Regions from separate parts of the Bacillus daqingensis genome, predicted to be linked through region 1. Evidence: riboswitches for the same ligand, from Rfam matches in the RefSeq annotation. Region 1 holds a riboswitch; the other holds the start of a gene.
What was found. Region 1 has a riboswitch for S-adenosylmethionine ahead of ACFO4L_RS10705 (PLP-dependent aspartate aminotransferase family protein). Riboswitches for the same ligand answer to the same signal wherever they lie in the genome.
Positions count from the first base shown of each region.

Region 2: it holds a riboswitch for S-adenosylmethionine, as region 1 does, so the genes downstream of both, ACFO4L_RS07140 (hypothetical protein) here and ACFO4L_RS10705 (PLP-dependent aspartate aminotransferase family protein) in region 1, are expected to answer to the same signal.

Region 1 covers NZ_JBHSGK010000011.1:224,364-228,662, reverse strand. The annotation lists gene ACFO4L_RS10710 (aliphatic sulfonate ABC transporter substrate-binding protein) at 1-6, opposite strand, end outside; gene ACFO4L_RS10705 (PLP-dependent aspartate aminotransferase family protein) at 73-1,854, opposite strand; SAM riboswitch class I at 1,998-2,114, opposite strand; SAM riboswitch class I at 2,295-2,402, opposite strand; gene ilvD (dihydroxy-acid dehydratase) at 2,461-4,161, opposite strand.
Region 2 covers NZ_JBHSGK010000005.1:159,092-163,390, reverse strand. The annotation lists gene ACFO4L_RS07155 (FAD-dependent oxidoreductase) at 1-482, opposite strand, end outside; gene adh (aldehyde dehydrogenase) at 640-2,160, shown strand; gene ACFO4L_RS07145 (DUF779 domain-containing protein) at 2,187-2,543, shown strand; SAM riboswitch class I at 2,594-2,693, shown strand; gene ACFO4L_RS07140 (hypothetical protein) at 2,792-3,091, shown strand; gene ACFO4L_RS07135 (SRPBCC family protein) at 3,250-3,696, opposite strand; gene ACFO4L_RS07130 (M20/M25/M40 family metallo-hydrolase) at 4,127-4,299, opposite strand, start outside.

The DNA of each region.
Region 1 (4,299 bases):
GTTCATGACCTTCACTCCGTTTTCATGTAAATTGGCAGTTGGTACAGGCGCCTCTCCCTGCTTCTCGTGTCGTTACAGCTCGCACGCAAACGTAGAAATGGTTCCGCGCAGGCGCTGGGCTTCTTTATAGGTGCAGCGATTGTGGACGACTTCAAGACCTGCTTCTTTCGCAATCACGGCTGCTTTTTCGGAAATGACGCCTTCCTGCAGCCAAAAGATTTTCGGCTGAACCGATGCTGCTTCCTCGGCAATCTCAATCGCCGCTTCCGGACTTCGGAACACTTGCACGATGTCGATCGGACCTGGTACAGACGTGATGTCCGGATATGCTTTTTCGCCTAAAATCTCGGTTTCCCTCGGATTAACCGGGATGATGCGGTACCCGAGCCGCTGCATCTTTCGTGCCAGCCGGTAACTTGGCCGTGACTCTTTGCCGCTCAGTCCTACGACGGCGATCGTTTTCGGACGAACTGCTCCATTGTCATCCACCGTTGCACGGTCCAGCGCCCAGCGAATCACGCCTTCGTCATTAATGACCGTTTTTTCTTCTGACGTTCCTTCACCTGTAGCAATCTGTAAGGCGTGATCGAGATCTTTTTTCAAGTCCTCCGCATTTTCAATTCCGACAGATAAGCGGACCAGATCTTCAAAAACGCCTGTCTTTTCGAGCTCATCCCCTGTAAGCTGCTGGTGCGTCGTCGAAGCGGGATGGATGATCAGGCTTTTTGCGTCGCCGACGTTCGCAAGATGAGACCAGAGAGAAACCGAGTTTATCAGCTTGCTTCCCGCTTCCCTTCCGCCTTTGATGCCGAAATTCACAACCGCTCCGCCACCATAGTCGAGTACTTTCTTCGCATTTTCATGAGCGGGATGACTCTCAAGCCCCGGATAGGAAACCCAGTCGACTGCCGGGTGAACTTCCAGATAGCGGGCCAGTTCCAATGCGTTTTCGTTATGACGGACGATACGCAAATGTAGTGTCTCAAGTCCCTGCAGCAGCTGAAATGCGTTAAACGGGCTCAGGCAAGAACCAAAATCGCGGAGCAGCTGTACGCGCAGCTTCGTGCTGAAGGCGAGCGTGCCGAAATCTTTCGCGTATACGATGCCGTTGTAGCTTGGGTCCGGTTCATTGAAGACCGGAAATTTCTCCGACTGCCAGTTAAAGCGGCCCCCGTCCACGACGAGTCCGCCGATGGAGGTGCCGTGTCCGCCGATCCATTTCGTCGCAGAATGAACGACGATGTCAGCTCCCTGCTGAATCGGGCGCGCTGTATAAGGCGTCGCGAACGTATTGTCAATGATAAGCGGAATACCCGCTTCGTGTGCCACCTCGGAGACAGCCGCAATATCGAGCACGTGCAGGCTCGGGTTGCCGATCGTCTCCGCAAAAACCGCTTTCGTATTGTCCTGAATCGCATCGGCAAAATGCTGCGGCTCCTGCGGGTCAACAAATGTGACATCGATCCCGTACCGCGGAAGCGTAACAGAAAACAGGTTATACGTGCCGCCGTACAAATTCGTCGCCGCAACGATATGATCACCGGCACTTGCGAGATTTAGAATTGACAGCGAAATAGCAGCCATTCCGGAAGAGGTAGCAACAGCCGCCACACCTTCCTCTAGCAGCGCGATCCGCTTTTCGAGCACATCCGTAGTTGGATTGCCGATACGGCTGTAAATGTTGCCCGGCTCATCAAGGGAAAACAGGCTCTCTGCATGCTCTGTATCGTGAAACAAATACGATGTCGTCTGATAAATCGGTACCGCTCGGGACCCTGTCGTCGGGTCAGGGGACTGACCTCCGTGTAAAATAACCGTTTCCGGATTATATGTCGCAAATGATTTTTCACTCATGATGCATTCCTCCTGTTATTATAAGTAAATCAATTGGAAAACTTAGTTTTAAGCTTGCAAAGCTCTTTCTTCTGCCCTCCTGAAGCCATTAAAAATCTCCCTATCTGAAAAAGATAGAGAGATACAGGAAGTCAGTCTGTTCTCTCTCATCTTTCAGAGCTTTATGCTCTGTGGAATTGGCACCTTCCCGAATCTGTCAATCAGATCCGAATGGTTGCCGGGCTTCATCGGGCCAGTCCCTCCGCCTCTCTGGATAAGAGATATCGTTATTATGAAGTTAGGATTAATCTTGAGTTTTTCACTTTGATTAATCTGATAAATTGAATTAGTTTGAATCTTACCACGCTTCTGATACGCCGTCAACTGGTTTCAGAAAAAAGAAAAACTCCCGGCCTGACTGCTTAGCAGAAAGGACACGGGAGAGTTCGTTAAAATAAACGGACTTATCTCCCAAAGAGTCGCCTCTCTGCAGGAAGTAGCACCTTTCAGCATACGCTGATGGTTGCCGGGTTTCATCGGGCCAGTCCCTCCACCACTCTGGATAAGTAATCTGTTCAGTTGGTTGAACGTATCATATCACGGGACGTTCCCGTCTGTAAAGCAGAATCAGAATTTATCGAGTCCGGCATCTGTAACTGCCCCTTTGGCAGAAGAAGATACAAGCGCCGCATATTTAGCGAGCACGCCAGTTTTGTAACGCGGTTCAGGCGCCTTCCAATTCGCTTTTCGTGCTGCAAGCTCTGCTTCATCGACGTGCATGTTAATTTCCTGCGTGTCACTGTCGATGGTCACCTTGTCACCTGTTTGAAGCAGACCGATCGGACCTCCCATTGCCGCTTCCGGTGCAATATGACCAATAACGAATCCGTGTGAGCCGCCGGAAAAACGACCGTCTGTCATAAGCGCCACTTTCCCGTTCAGTCCGCGCCCGACGATCATCGCCGTGATGGACAGCATTTCCGGCATGCCCGGTCCGCCTTTCGGACCGACATTGCGGATCACGAGCACATCGTGTTCTACAATTTCACCCGCTTCAATCGCCTTCGTTGCTTCTGCCTCTGAATCATACACTTTCGCTGTTCCTTCAAAGCGGCTGATTTTCTGACCGGACATCTTCGCAACGGATCCTTCCGGCGCAAGGTTTCCTTTCAGCACGACGAGCGGTCCTGTCGGCTTGAATGGGTTGTCGAGCGGCCGGATAACGTCCTGGCCTTCTTTCAGGGCAGGCGCTTCAGCGAGATTTTCCGCCATCGTCTTTCCCGTTACAGTCAGGCAGTCCCCATGCAGCAGACCTGCTTCCAGCAGCTCTTTCATCACGGCTGGCACGCCGCCGACTTCATACAGGTCCTGCATAACGTAACGGCCGCTCGGCTTCAGATCTGCGATATGCGGAACCTGCTTGCGAATACGCTCAAAATCGTCGAAATCGAGCTCTACGCCAGCAGAGTGAGCCATAGCCGTCAGATGCAAAAATGCATTTGTGGAGCCGCCGAGCGCCATCACGACCGTAATTGCATTCTCGAATGCTTTTTTCGTCATGATATCCCGAGGATAAATGTCGTTTCGGAGCAGATCGACAACGAGTTCGCCAGCCTGGCGGCACTCCTCTTCTTTATAATCGTTGACTGCCGGCGTCGAAGAGGAGCCAGGAATACTCATGCCTAAAGCCTCCACGGCAGACGCCATCGTATTCGCCGTGTACATGCCGCCGCATGCACCGGCTCCTGGACAAGCGCTGCACTCTACTTTATGCAGCTGCTCATCGTCGATGATGCCTTCCTGATACTGCCCAACCGCTTCAAACGACGATACGATGTCAATATCCCTGCCGTCGAGCTTGCCCGGCGCAATCGTTCCTCCATACACATAAACAGCCGGCAGGTTCAACCGTCCCATTGCCATCAGACAGGCAGGAGTCGTCTTATCACATCCGCCGACTGCAACAATGCCATCAAGCCGCTCTGCTCCGACAACCGTTTCAATCGAGTCTGCGATCACTTCCCGGCTCGGCAGGGAAAAGCTCATCCCTTCATGCCCCATTGCAATTCCATCCGCTACCGTAATCGTATTAAAAATCATCGGTGCACCGCCGCCCGCGGCAGCCCCGCTTTTCGCCTTCACAGCAAGCTTGTCAATATGTACGTTACACGGCGTCACTTCGCTCCACGTGCTCGCGATGCCGATCATCGGTTTTTTGAAATCGTCATCGGTAAATCCTACCGCCCTCAGCATCGACCGGTTTGGCACCCGGTTTGCCCCTTCACTGATTACTTTACTGCGTATACGCAAATCTTTTTCTTCACTCATGTCCTGTCATCCTCTCTTCTATACCTCTGCGCCTGTCACGCGAAAACTATAACCTTTATCTTAACGACTTTCCCGCGTTTCTGCAATGAGTTTTCAGAATTCAGCCGTTATTCTGAAAGGCACGCGTATTTGCGCGTT
Region 2 (4,299 bases), on a different contig from region 1:
AAGGCTTCTTTTTCCACCATGCCGCCATCAAGCTCCAGCTTTAAATACGCTTCCGCCTCCCGTTCCAGCTGCGTCATTCCCGCTTCCGTATCGGCATATAAATATGCGTTCTGCCGCTCAAAATTGCAGTCAATATTCAGCTTGCGGGTCATCCGCTCGATCCAGCTGATCGCATCCTCGTTGGCATCGTAGTATAGCCGGGCATTATCGACACCGACCTGATCAATCAAATCTGCATATTTCAGTCCGTGCTGGGACGTTATCTTTGCTGTCGTCCAGCCGGTCGTGCCAGCACCCATCCGGTCGGCCTCCACGAGCACAACCTGAAAGCCCCGTCTCGCAAGCATAAAGGCAGTCGAAACGCCTGCAATACCTCCGCCAATGACGCAGACCTCGGTATCGAGATCCTCCTCCAGTGCCGGAAATGTCTGTGTAGGCCGCTCCCGCCATAGTGATACGGGCTGTTCGGGCAGCTTGTTCATCCGGATCCCCCCTTAAAAAGTCGCTTTGCTTTCGATATTCCCACTGCCATTATTTATGAAACGAAATTATTTGAAAATTCGACGATTTATGATATATTGTAATCGCTTACATTTTTTTCGCTTCATCAAATACAGAGAAGAATGGGAGAGTGTGCACATGATCTACGCAAAGCCGAATACGGAAGGCAGTCTGGTTCAATTTAAAAAGCGGTACGATAACTATATTGGAGGACAGTACGTGCCGCCGAAAAACGGTGAGTACTTTGAGAACACGACGTCGGTAACCGGTGAAGTCTTTACCGAGCTTGCCCGCTCTTCGAAGGAAGATGTAGAGGCCGCCATTGAAGCGGGCCACGAAGCAAAAGCCTCCTGGGGCGCAACATCGCCGACCGAACGAGCAAATATTCTGCTGAAAATTGCAGATCGCATGGAAGCGAACCTGGAAATGCTGGCTGTTGCTGAAACGTGGGAAAACGGAAAAGCCGTCCGCGAGACGCTTGCTGCCGATATCCCGCTTGCTATTGACCATTTCCGTTATTTTGCGTCTGCTATCCGCGCTCAGGAAGGCGGCATCAGTCAGCTCGATGATGATACCATTGCCTATCATTTTCACGAGCCTGTCGGCGTCGTCGGTCAGATTATTCCGTGGAACTTCCCGATTTTAATGGCAACATGGAAGCTTGCTCCAGCTCTTGCTGCAGGTAACTGTGTTGTCCTGAAACCTGCTGAGCAGACGCCGTCCAGCATCTTTGTGCTGCTCGAGCTGATTGAAGATCTGCTTCCGCCAGGGGTGTTGAACATCGTCAGCGGTTTCGGTGTGGAAGCCGGAAAGCCGCTCGCGTCCAGCTCCCGAATTGATAAAGTAGCCTTTACCGGGGAAACGACGACCGGCCGCCTGATTATGCAGTATGCATCAGAAAATATTATTCCCGTTACGCTGGAGCTCGGCGGCAAGTCGCCGAACCTTTTCTTCGCTGATGTGATGCAGCAGGAGGACGGATACCTTGAAAAAGCACTTGAAGGCTTTGCAATGTTCGCGCTGAATCAGGGCGAAGTATGTACCTGTCCGTCCCGCGCCCTGATCGAAGAGTCCATCTACGACAGCTTTATGGAAAAAGCTGTAGACCGGGTCAAGCGCATCAAGACCGGCAACCCGCTTGATACGGATACGATGATGGGTGCTCAGGCATCGAAGGAGCAGCTCGATAAAATCCTGTCTTACCTCGATATCGGCAAACAGGAAGGTGCCAAGGTACTTGCCGGCGGCGAACAGGCGCACCTGGACGGCGACCTTTCCGGCGGATACTACGTGCAGCCGACTATTTTTGAAGGGCACAACAAAATGCGTATTTTCCAGGAGGAAATTTTCGGCCCGGTGCTTTCCGTCACCTCGTTTAAAGATCAGGCGGATGCGCTGTCGATCGCAAACGATACGCTTTACGGCCTCGGCGCCGGCGTATGGTCCCGCAATATTAACACGGCCTACCGCTTCGGACGCGCGATTCAGTCCGGACGCGTGTGGACCAACTGCTACCACGACTATCCGGCTCACGCAGCATTCGGCGGATATAAGAAGTCGGGTATCGGACGCGAAAACCACCTGATGATGCTGAGCCATTACCAGCAGACGAAAAACATGCTGGTCAGCTACAGTGAAGAACCAAAAGGCTTTTTCTAAGCCAAAAAAAGAAAGGGTGTTCTGTGATGACAGAACGAGTAACCGCAACCGAGGAGACGCTGGAACTGATTGAGAAGCTGAAAAAGCGCCACGGTCCGCTCATGTTTCACCAGTCAGGCGGATGCTGCGACGGCAGCTCCCCGATGTGCTACCCCGACGGTGACCTGCGAATTGGTGAAAGCGACGTGTACCTCGGCGAGATCGGCGGCTCTCCGTTCTATATGTCACGAGATCAATATGAATATTGGAAGCACACGCAACTGATTATCGACGTCGTCGATGGACGCGGGGGCATGTTTTCGCTGGAAGGCCCGGAAGGAAAGCGTTTCTTCACCCGCTCCCGCGTCTTCAGTGAGGAAGAACGAAAAGAGCTGCAGCTTTAGCATTTCTGGACATTTTCAAGCAAACCGTTTATACTTCCGTTAACAGTATACATTTATCCTGAGTGGACGAGAGATCTGGCTCTACGACTCCACGGCAACCTGCCTCGCAAGGTGCCAACGCCAGCAGAGCAATGCTCTGAGCGATGAATGAACGGATGAACCCCTTCTCTCATCGTGACAGAAGGGGTTTTTTGTGCATTTGCACGGACAGGGAATGTATGCTGAATCTATCAGCAGAGGAATGATGTATGATGAGTTACGCTTCCGCTCTATTTTGTCACCACGCCGATCCGGGAACCTATTTTCAGTCAACGGCGGCCAGAATGAAACAAAAAGCTGCCGGCTGTCAGTTTATCTTTGATGCCGGCACCTCCTTTTTCCACGATCGCTTTTACGTATACGCTTCCTCGATTCGCGGAACAGAATATCGCATCACGCTCTCCCGGGAGCAGTCCGAAACACTGCAGAAAAAAGGGCCCGGTTCCCTTGAACACTTTTTATGGAGTGAGCTGGAAAAGCAGGGGTTTCCCGCTGCCAAGGTGCAGTAAATCGCAACGAACTTCCTGCTGCTCAACGTATTGAATAACTGAAATACGCAGGCGGAGTCCATTCAGCTATCCAAGAACGCTCGTGAAAAAGCTGTATCTGTATCTCCAATAATCGCGAAAAAGACGTCCAGCATGATCGCTGGACGTCTTGTTGTTTCCTATGCTCCTGTTTCCTGACGCAAGTGGTGCACAAACCGGCGAACAAGCTGATCTCGTGTCCGTTTTGCAGAGAACTTCAGCTTAAGCTTGCCTGTGAGGCTGACCGGCTTTTTTTCACCTTCGTAAATCAGCTGTGTTTCGTTTTCGTTTAATTTGATCAGCGTAAAGCGCAGCGTCATGGCGAAATGTCCATCCGCTTCAAACGAAATCTGCTTCACTTTTTGGGACGGTTCATCGCGGTAATCCGTTGTTTCTACCACGTACGTTATTTCCCGTCCGCCCTCCGAGCACGTCTGCCGATGCTTCGCTCCAATAGTATCGCTGCTTCCTTCAATCAGTTCACTGTGAACAACGTGCGGCAGCAGGGTGCCGATGGAACGGTCCTGAAATCTGTGCCACACAACTTCAATATGTGTCGGAACGAGAGATTCTTCCTCCCACTTCATCTTGTTGCCCCCTCCTGCCCATTCGTTTCCTATGTTCCTATTATCGGGGCAGAAACACCGGCAAATCAAGCGATTCGGCTGTGGGAGATTATGAGAAATTGACGGAACTGTGGGAGGCCAGACTGATCCTTGTGAACCTGCACAGCTCGTACGTTTCTCGAACAGCGAACGAAGCCGGCATTTTCAGGTGCTGCATGATAAATGGTTCTACGCTGCTTCCAGCTCGCCTGACAACAAAAAAAACAGCAGGCCGCCCGGGTGCTGCGGACGTCCTGCCGTTTTTGTTATGAAGATACTTTAAGGGGGAAGATCTTCATGAAAAAGGGGGAGATAATTTGGTGCTCTCTCTTACAATTTCCACTTTAACATCTTTGTGTTAAAAACGTGTTTCAGAAGCGTAAAGGATTATGAAAGGATTGTAAAAAATTGTTCAGCTATAGTGGGGCGAGCTGTTTTTCTGCCAGACCTCCATCAGCTTATGCAGCATTTTCGGGGTATGCACAAATGCATTCTGCCGGTGCAGCCGCTCTGTCCGCTGATGCGGATCTTTTCCGAACGGGCCGACGTTCAAGACCGGTGCCTTCAGCTGCTGCATCGCTTCAA